DNA from 3 places in the Aquincola sp. J276 genome. Region 2 is predicted to be linked to each of the others. Evidence: predicted binding sites of a transcription regulator. Region 2 holds the regulator's gene; each other region holds the start of a gene.
The links. Region 2 encodes HrcA, which represses chaperone genes, less so after heat shock. Its sites were predicted from a motif close to TTAGCACTCNNNNNNNNNGAGTGCTAA; they were not measured.
Positions count from the first base shown of each region.

Region 1: a site for HrcA is predicted at 1,330-1,356, ahead of rpoH (RNA polymerase sigma factor RpoH). Genes of this name have one in related genera too.
Region 3: a site for HrcA is predicted at 1,300-1,326, ahead of groES (co-chaperone GroES). Genes of this name have one in related genera too.

Region 1 is NZ_JAJONC010000001.1:3,696,646-3,699,917, reverse strand. It holds gene LRS14_RS30330 (methyl-accepting chemotaxis protein) at 1-1,258, shown strand, start outside; gene rpoH (RNA polymerase sigma factor RpoH) at 1,391-2,326, shown strand; gene LRS14_RS17235 (SCO family protein) at 2,399-3,019, opposite strand; gene cyoE (heme o synthase) at 3,004-3,272, opposite strand, start outside.
Region 2 is NZ_JAJONC010000001.1:2,345,705-2,348,976, forward strand. It holds gene LRS14_RS10710 (hypothetical protein) at 1-53, shown strand, start outside; tRNA gene LRS14_RS10715 (tRNA-Ile) at 500-587, opposite strand; gene hrcA (heat-inducible transcriptional repressor HrcA) at 924-1,940, opposite strand; gene LRS14_RS10725 (NAD kinase) at 2,009-2,884, shown strand; gene recN (DNA repair protein RecN) at 2,890-3,272, shown strand, end outside.
Region 3 is NZ_JAJONC010000001.1:2,145,373-2,148,644, forward strand. It holds gene LRS14_RS09810 (helix-turn-helix domain-containing protein) at 1-128, shown strand, start outside; gene LRS14_RS09815 (sensor histidine kinase) at 206-1,249, shown strand; gene groES (co-chaperone GroES) at 1,417-1,707, shown strand; gene groL (chaperonin GroEL) at 1,840-3,272, shown strand, end outside.

The DNA.
Region 1 (3,272 bases), 1.4 Mb from region 2:
AGCGCGCATGGACGCCTCCGCCGGGCTGGCCTATGCCCAGCGCGCCACCGAGACCATGGACGCGCTGCAGGCCAACGGCGCCGCGCTGCTGAAGGCCGAGCACGACCATGCCAACATCCTGCGCGCCGAGATCGCCGCCAGCACCGCGATGGCGGCCTGGATGCGGCTGGGCCTGGTGGCCGCCACGCTGCTGGTGGTGCTGCCGCTGATGGCGGCCACGCTGCGTGCCGTCTGCGGGCCGCTGGACCATGCGGTGGAAATCACCGGACGCATCGCCCGCGGCGACCTCACCAGCCGCATCGACACCCGCGGCAGCGACGAACCGGCGCGCCTGATGCAGGGCCTGGCGGGCATGCAGGCCTCGCTCAGCACGCTGGTGGGCCAGGTGCGCGGCGCATCGGCCAGCATCGAGGCCGCCTCGTCCGAGGTGGCCAGCGGCAACCTCGACCTCAGCCACCGCACCGAGCAGGCCGCCAAGCACCTGCAGAGCACCGCCTCGGCGATGGAGGAGCTGAGCGGCAAGGTGCGCCAGTCGGCCGAATCGGCCCACAGCGCCAACCAGCTGGCCGGCTCCGCCTCCGGCGTGGCCCAGCGCGGGGGCAGCGTGGTGGCCGACGTGGTCAGCACCATGAACGAGATCCACGCCAGCTCGCAGAAGATCGCCGACATCATCGCCACCATCGACGGCATCGCCTTCCAGACCAACATCCTGGCGCTGAACGCGGCGGTGGAAGCCGCCCGCGCCGGTGAACAGGGCCGCGGCTTCGCGGTGGTGGCCGGCGAGGTGCGCAGCCTGGCCCAGCGCAGCGCCGAGGCCGCCAAGGAAATCAAGACGCTGATCGGCGCCAGCGTCGAACGGGTGGATGCCGGTTCCCGGCTGGTGCATGCCGCTGGCGGCACCATGGGGGAGATCGTGGGCAGCGTGCAGCAGGTGCGCGACATGATCGGCGCCATCACCGCCGTGGCCGGCACCCAGAGCCACGACCTGGCGCAGATCAGCAGCGCCATCACCGAGCTGGACCAGGTCACGCAGCAGAACGCCGCGCTGGTGGAGGAATCGGCGGCGGCCGCGGAGTCGCTCAAGGCCCAGGCCGGGACGCTGGCGGCCATCGTCGCCACCTTCCGGCTGGAAGGTGCGCAAGCCGCGTCGGCAGGCACACCGCCTGCCACCTTGCATGCACGGGCGGCCGCGGATCTGATCAGCCGCGCACAGGGCGGCGAAACCACTGAACAGCCGCTGTCGACGATGGTTATGTGAGCGCATGCTTACGCCGAAGGCTTGTGTTGCATTCAGGTGGCTCCCGGCTATCCGGCCGATAGCCGGCGCCGTCAGCACTCGACCGAGGCGAGTGCTAATATTCCGGAACCTTCTGCGGAACAGCTTGTCTGAATGACCATGACTTCAACCACTGCCTCTGCGATCGCCGTGCGTGACCCGTGGGCGTTGGTGCCGCCGATCGGCAACCTCGACGCCTACATCTCCGCGGTCAACCGCATTCCCCTGCTGACCCAGGAGGAAGAGTCTCGCTACGCCCGCAAGTTGCGTGACGAAGGCGACGTCGAAAGCGCCGGCCGGCTGGTGATGAGCCATCTGCGCCTGGTGGTGTCGCTGTCGCGCCAGTACATGGGTTATGGCCTGCCGCAGTCCGACCTGATCCAGGAAGGCAACGTCGGCCTGATGAAGGCCGTCAAGCGCTTCGATCCCGACCAGGGCGTGCGGCTGGTGAGCTATGCCATGCACTGGATCAAGGCCGAGATCCACGAATACATCCTGCGCAACTGGCGCATGGTCAAGGTGGCCACCACCAAGGCCCAGCGCAAGCTCTTCTTCAACCTGCGATCGATGAAGCAGGGCTTGAAGAGCGACGCGGCCGATGGCGACACCCACCGCAGCACGCTCACCAGCGCCGAAGTGGCTTCGGTGGCCGAGGCGCTGAACGTCAAGCCGGAGGAAGTGCTGGAAATGGAAACCCGGCTGTCCGGTGGCGACGTGGCGCTGGAGCCGCAGACCAGCGACGACGGCGAGGAAAGCTACGCCCCGATCGCTTACCTGGCCGACGAAAGCCAGGAACCGACTCGCGTGCTGGAAAACCGCCGCCGCGACGAGCTGTCGGGCGATGGCATCGGCCGCGCTCTGGAAGTGCTGGACGCGCGCAGCCGCCGCATCGTGGAAGAGCGCTGGCTCAAGGTCAACGACGACACCTCCGGCGGCATGACGCTGCATGAGCTGGCGGCCGAGTACGGCGTCAGTGCCGAACGCATCCGCCAGATCGAGGTGGCGGCCATGAAGAAGATGCGCAAGGCGCTGGAGCCGGTGGCGGGCTGACCGACACTGCCCCGCCAGACGACGGAACGGCCCCTGCAGGGGCCGTTTTTCATGGGGCATTGCGCAGGGGCCTCAGGCCCCGGCCAGCAGCGCCTTGATGTCCGAGGCCAGCGCCTGCGCCCCGCTGCCGTAGCGGGTGAACAGCCTCACCTTGCCCTGCGGATCGAACAGGTACGAGCCTGCGGTGTGATCCACCGAGTAGGCACCTTCGGTCTTGCCCGGCACCTTGGTGTAGAACACCTTGAACTCACGCGCCGCCGCCTTGGTTTCCTCCGGCGTGCCGCGCAGCGCGACGAAGCCCGGGTCGAAGTTGGCGACGTAGGCCTTCAACAGCTCCGGCGTGTCGCGCTCCGGATCCACGCTGACAAAGATGCCCTGCACCTTGTCGCCGTCCGGCCCGAGGGAGCGCTTGACCTCGGCCAGCTCGGCCATGGTGGTGGGGCAGACGTCGGGGCACTGGGTGAAGCCGAAGAACACCACCACCACCTTGCCCTTGAACTCATCCAGCGAGCGCTGCTTGCCGTCCGGGTCCTTCAGCGACAGCTTCTGCGCATAGTCCGCGCCGGTGATGTCCACGCCGGTGAAGGCGGCCTTGGGCGTGGAGGAAAACTTGTCGCAGCCCGCCAGCAGCAGCGCCGCGGCAGCCGCGCCCGCCAGGCAGGCGCGGCGGGAGAACGTCAGATGGAAAGCCATGGGCCCAGGTAGTGGTCCAGCAGCAGCGCGGCGAACAGCAGCGACAGGTGCAGGATGGAGAAGCGGAAGGTGCGGCGCGCCAGTGCGTCGCTGTAGTGGCGCCACAGACGGAAGGCGTAGGCGATGAACAGCCCGCCCAGCACGGCCGCGGCCACCAGGTAGATCAGGCCGCTCATGCCGTACAGGTAAGGCAGCAGCGTGGCCGGGAACAGCACCAGCGTGTACAGCAGCACCTGCAGCCGGGTGAATTCGG
Region 2 (3,272 bases):
GCCACCGTCTTACGTTCGCAGAGGTGCTGCCGTACATGACAGTCGAAGACTAGACAGACGACTAACGGGCCATTAGGGGCCCGGTTTACCTAATGTGCGAGCAAAAGCGTCGCTAGACGCCGGCCTGTCTGCTCACTTCCATGCACCCAGCCGCGTATTGGCCAAGAACGGCAAGCGGTACCCGTACAAGATTGTGAAGGTCACCGCTGGCTCCGAAACGGCCGACCAGTGGACTACTGTGTCGATTGACGCACACACGTAAGAGGCTCGGGTGGCTCGCTATGGCTTTATGGCAAAGCGTTCAACCGCGTCGTTCGGGCAGTCGTCGCCCGTGTACAAGCCGAGGGCTACAGCGGGCCGCTAAGCAAGGCCATTCGTAGGGCGCTGCAGGCCGTTTCGGCCAACGAACGCCTGCCGCCGGTAGAAGCCCGCTTGGCGCTTGTACAAGCTGCGCTCGGGGCGCTCGTGGCACGGCGGTGAGAGCCTAGCACATGAGGATTGGTAGGCCGGGTGGGGTTCGAACCCACGACGAGCTTTCGCTGACGGATTATGAGTCCGCTGCCTGCAACCAACACGGCGTCCGGCCCACTCAGCCACCATTGTAAGTTGCCCGTATGCTCTACGCGGACGGCTTACGCTGGCTAACCTGGTCCGGCGGTTTTGGCGGTAATCCTCGCTGAATGCGACCGGAAGCTTTCCACGCCGAGCCGTTCTATATGGAAGCCCTCAATCGGGAAAGTTCGGGGAAAGCTACTTTTAGATGCGAGAGGGTGAATGCCCGGGAGCCCGCATAAGCGCTTGCCTTCCGCAGGCTGAAGGCCGTTAGCACGACTCATTATGAGTCCTCTGCTCTAACCAACTGAGCTAACGGCCCCCGGGGAAGCGGCGCATTGTAGGCAGGCGCGTCGCCCGCCACGCGGGGCTCAGCGCGGCTGCGACAGCGCGTTGGTCACCAGCCGCGAGGTGATGTCGACGATCTGGATCATGCGGTCGTAGGCCATGCGGGTGGGGCCGATGACGCCGAGGGTGCCCACCACCTGGCCGTCCACCTCGTAGGGCGCGCTCACCACCGACAGCTCCTCGAACGGCACCACGCGGCTTTCGCCACCGATGTAGATGCGCACGCCCTCGGCGCGGCTGCTGACGTCCAGCAGGCGCATCAGCTGCGTCTTCTGCTCGAACAGGTCGAACATCTTGCGCAACGAGCCCATGTCGTTGAAGTCCTGCACCGCCAGCAGGTTGCGCTCGCCGCTGACGACCACCTGGTCTTCGCTCTCTTCCAGCGCCTCGCCGCCGGCCTGCACCGCAGCCTGCATCAGCGTGGCGATGTCGCCGCGCAGCGCCTCGATCTCGCGCTTCAGGCGCTCACGCACGCCGTCGATCGTCAACCCGGCGTAGTGGGCATTGAGGAAGTTGGTGGCCTCCACCAGCTCGCTCTGCGTGTAGTCACGCGCGGTGAAGATCACCCGGTTCTGCACGTCGCCGTCGGGGGCCACCAGAATCAGCAGCACGCGCCGCTCGCCCAGCCGAAGAAACTCGATGTGGTGGAAGACGCTGGTCTTGCGCGGCGCCGTGACCACGCCCACGAAATTCGACAGGTTGGACAGCATGTGCGCCGCCGTCGCGATCACGCGCTGCGGCTGGTCAGGCTGCAGGTGGCCGCCGGCGGCAGCCATGTCGGCCGCGCCGAAAGGCCGCGCGGTAAGCATGGTGTCGACAAACAGCCGGTAGCCGCGTGCGGTGGGGATGCGGCCTGCGCTGGTGTGCGGGCTGGCGATCAGGCCCAGCTCTTCCAGGTCGGCCATCACGTTGCGGATGGTGGCCGGCGACAGGTCCAGGCCCGAGGCTTTCGACAACGTGCGGGAACCCACCGGCTGGCCGTCGGCGATGTAGCGTTCGACCAGGGTCTTCAGCAGGGTTTTGGCGCGCTCGTCGAGCATGGTTTTTCATTGTACGGAAGAGGCCTTCGCCCCGAGGCTGCCATGCGGTGATGGTGTAATCCTTCGCCATGGGCAACCGCTTCCGACACGCCGCCATCGTGGGCAAATTCCAGGCCCAGGGCATGCGTGCGCTGCTGGAGGAGATCGCGCAGTTCCTGATGAGCCGCGGGCTCGAGGTCTCGATGGAGCGCGCCACCGCCAACAACACCGGCATGGCCGCCGAGTACGGCGCGCTCACGCCCGCCGAGATGGGCCAGAAGTGCGACCTGGCCGTGGTCGTGGGCGGCGACGGCACGATGCTGGGCATCGCCCGCGAGCTGGCGCGCCACAACATCCCGCTGGTGGGCATCAACCAGGGGCGGCTGGGCTTCATCACCGACATCACCGTGGGCCAGTTCCGCGAGGCGCTGGCGCCGATGCTGGATGGCGACTACGAGGAAGAGCACCGCAGCATGCTGGGCGGCGGCGTGTGGCGCGACGGCCGGCCGATCTTCGAGAGCATGTCGCTCAACGACGTGGTGGTCAGCCGCGGCGCCACCGCCAGCATGGTGGAGCTGCGCATCCACATCGGCGACGAGTTCGTGGCCAACATGCGGGCCGACGGGCTCATCATCGCCTCGCCCACCGGCTCCACCGCCTATGCGCTGTCGGCCGGCGGGCCGATCCTGCACCCGGGTATCGCGGGCTGGGTGCTGGTGCCCATCGCCTCGCACACGCTGTCGAACCGGCCGATCGTGCTGCCCGATGCGGCCGAGATCACGGTGGAGATCGTTGCCGGCCGCGACGCCTCGGCCAACTTCGACATGCACAGCCTGACCAGCCTGCTGCACGGCGACGAGGTACGCGTGCAGCGTTCGGCGCACAAGGTGCGGTTCCTGCACCCGCGCGGATGGAGTTACTACGCCACGCTGCGGCGCAAGCTGCGCTGGTACGAAGGGGTTTGACACCGATGCTGCGCCGCCTGGCCCTGCGCGATTTCGTCATCGTTCCCGTGCTGGAGATCGACCTCCAGCCGGGCTTTTCCGTGCTCACCGGGGAAACCGGCGCCGGCAAGTCCATCCTGATCGACGCGCTGCAGCTGGCGCTGGGCAGCCGCGGCGACGCCGGCGTGGTGCGCGAAGGCGCCGCCCGCGCCGACATCACCGCCGAATTCGACATGCCGCCCACGCTGGCCGGCTGGCTGGCCGAGGCCGGCTTCGACGCAGGCGCCGACGACGGCGTGCTGCTGCTGCGCCGCGTGATCGACGCCCAGGGCAAGAGCCGCGCGTGGGTCAACGGCAATGCCGCCACGCTGGCCCAGCTGCGCGAGGCGGCCGAGCACCTGCTCGACAT
Region 3 (3,272 bases), 200 kb from region 2:
CCACGGTGTTCGGCACGCCGCGCGACATCACGCTGGCGGAGCTGGCGCTGGAAGCCTTCTATCCCGCCGACGAAACCACCGCCCAGCGACTGCGCCGGCTGGCCGAGCCGGGCCGCACGCCCCTATAGTCGCGCCCGTCGGGCAGCCCGGCCGTGCATGCATGCGGCCGGGCCCCGCGCGGGGCAACGTCGTGAGGGAGTGCACCTTGAGCAGCCGCCCGTGGGATCGGTTCCTGGCCTTCGCCGCGCGCTCACGCAGCCGGCCGCTGTTCGGCTACGGCTTCAGCCTCGCCACCTTCGGCATCGCGCTGGCCGCGCGTTTTGCCATGGGCGCGTGGCTGCCGCTGGGCTTCCCGTTCCTCACCTTCTTCCCGGCGATGCTGCTCAGCACGCTGGTGGGTGGCCGCGGCCCCGGCGCCCTGTGCGCGGTGCTTTCGCTGCTGGCCGCGTGGTACTGGTTCATCCGCCCGTTCACCGCGCTGGGGCTGGACCTGGCGTCGGTGCTGGCCATGGGCCTGTTCGCCCTGGTGGCGGTGGTCAACATCCTGGTGGTGGGCCTGATGAACCATGCGCTGGACCGCCTGGCCGCGGAGCAGCAGCGCACCCGCGCCCTGCTGGACCAGCGCACCACGCTGTTCAGTGAACTGCAGCACCGCGTGGCCAACAACCTGGCCTTCATCGGCGGGCTGCTGGCGGTGCAGCACAAGCGCCTGGCCCACAACCCGGAAGCAGCGCAGGCGCTCAGCGAAGCCCGCCACCGCTTCGACATGATGTCGCGCATCCACCGCCGGCTGCACGCCCCGGACAGTGCCGACGTGCCGCTGACCCTGACCCTGCGCACGCTGTGCGACGACGTGATCGCCGCCGCCGGGCAGGCAGAGGTGCGCTGCCAGGTGCAGGGCCCGCCGCTGGTGCTGGACTTCGACCGCACGGTGACGCTCTCGCTGCTGGTGGTGGAAGTGGTGACCAATGCGTTGAAACACGGCTTTACCGCCGGTCGGGGCGGCACCATCTATATCACGCTGGACAATGCGGGGCCGGGTCGGTGCGTGCTCACCATCACCGACGACGGCGCCGGCCTGCCCGCCGACTTCGACGCCGATGCCGGCGACCGGCTGGGTTTCCGCATCCTGCGCGGGCTGGCCCGCTCCCTCGGCGGTCGCATCGAATTCCGGCGGCAGGCAGCGCCTGGCGACGACCAGGCGGCCGCCCTGGTTACCTGGCTGGAATTTCCCGTCGCTGGCAGGTAGGCGTTCGCCCACCCCTTGAATCGGCGTCCGCCGTCCCTATAATCCGTTTGCTAGCACTCGACACGGTTGAGTGCTAACACTCCAAAAGAGACCGACTGAACGGGTCGAGGCGACTGCCGCCACGGCCCGTGAGCCCACCCAAAGTGTCAATTGCACTAGGAGAACCCATGAAACTTCGTCCGTTGCACGATCGCGTGATCGTCAAGCGCCTGGAACAAGAAACCAAGACCGCCTCTGGCATCGTGATCCCCGACAACGCCGCCGAGAAGCCCGACCAGGGCGAAGTGCTGGCGGTGGGTCCCGGCAAGCGCAACGAGAAGGGCGACTTCGTGGCCCTGAACATCAAGGTCGGTGACCGCGTGCTGTTCGGCAAGTACAGCGGCCAGACCGTCAAGGTCGACGGCGACGAACTGCTCGTGATGCGCGAAGAGGACCTCTTCGCGGTCGTCGAGAAATAAGCGGGGCCCCCAGGCTGCGGTCGCGGCGCCGCCGCGATCCCCGCCACCCCCGAGGGGCTCTCGCCGGACCGGGGAACCCGGATCCGGCTCGGCTCCCCGTCAGCCCACATTCACTGAATTCGGAGAAGAAACATGGCAGCAAAAGACGTCATCTTCGGCGGCGAGGCACGTGCCCGCATGGTCGAAGGCGTGAACATCCTGGCCAACGCGGTCAAGGTCACCCTGGGCCCCAAGGGCCGCAACGTGGTGCTCGAGCGTTCGTTCGGCGCCCCTACCGTCACCAAGGACGGTGTCTCGGTCGCCAAGGAAATCGAGCTGAAGGACAAGCTCCAGAACATGGGCGCCCAGATGGTCAAGGAAGTCGCTTCCAAGACCTCGGACAACGCCGGTGACGGCACCACCACCGCCACCGTGCTGGCCCAGGCCATCGTGCGCGAAGGCATGAAGTACGTGGCCGCCGGCATGAACCCGATGGACCTGAAGCGCGGCATCGACAAGGCCGTGACGGCCCTGGTCGAGCAGCTGAAGCAGGCCTCGAAGGCCACGACTACCAGCAAGGAAATTGCGCAGGTCGGCTCCATCTCGGCCAACAGCGACGAATCCATCGGCAAGATCATCGCCGACGCGATGGACAAGGTCGGCAAGGAAGGCGTCATCACCGTCGAAGACGGCAAGAGCCTGGACAACGAGTTGGATGTCGTCGAAGGCATGCAGTTCGACCGCGGCTACCTGTCGCCCTACTTCATCAACAACCCCGAGAAGCAAGCCGCGCTGCTGGACAACCCGTTCGTCCTGCTGTTCGACAAGAAGATCTCGAACATCCGCGACCTGCTGCCCACGCTGGAACAAGTCGCCAAGGCCGGCCGTCCGCTGCTGATCATCGCCGAGGAAGTCGAAGGCGAAGCCCTGGCGACGCTGGTGGTCAACACCATCCGCGGCATCCTGAAGGTCGTGGCCGTCAAGGCGCCTGGCTTCGGCGACCGCCGCAAGGCCATGCTGGAAGACATCGCCATCCTGACCGGCGGCAAGGTCATCGCTGAAGAAGTGGGCCTGACGCTCGAGAAGGTGACGCTGGCCGACCTGGGCCAGGCCAAGCGCGTCGAAGTGGGCAAGGAAAACACCACCATCATCGATGGCGCCGGTGCCGCTGCCGACATCGAAGCCCGCGTCAAGCAGATCCGCATCCAGATCGAGGAAGCCACCTCGGACTACGACCGCGAGAAGCTGCAAGAGCGCGTGGCCAAGCTGGCCGGCGGCGTGGCCGTCATCAAGGTCGGTGCCGCCACCGAAGTCGAGATGAAGGAAAAGAAGGCCCGCGTCGAAGACGCCCTGCACGCCACCCGTGCAGCCGTCGAGGAAGGCATCGTGGCCGGTGGTGGCGTGGCCCTGCTGCGCGCCAAGCAAGCCGCTGGCGAGATCAAGGGTGACAACCCCGATCAGGACGCCGGCGTCAAGCTGGTGCTGAAGGCCATCGAAGCCCCGCTGCGCGAGATCGTCTACAACGCCGGCGGCGAAGCCTCGGTGGTGGTGAACGCGGTGCTGGCCGGCAAGGGCAACTACGGCTT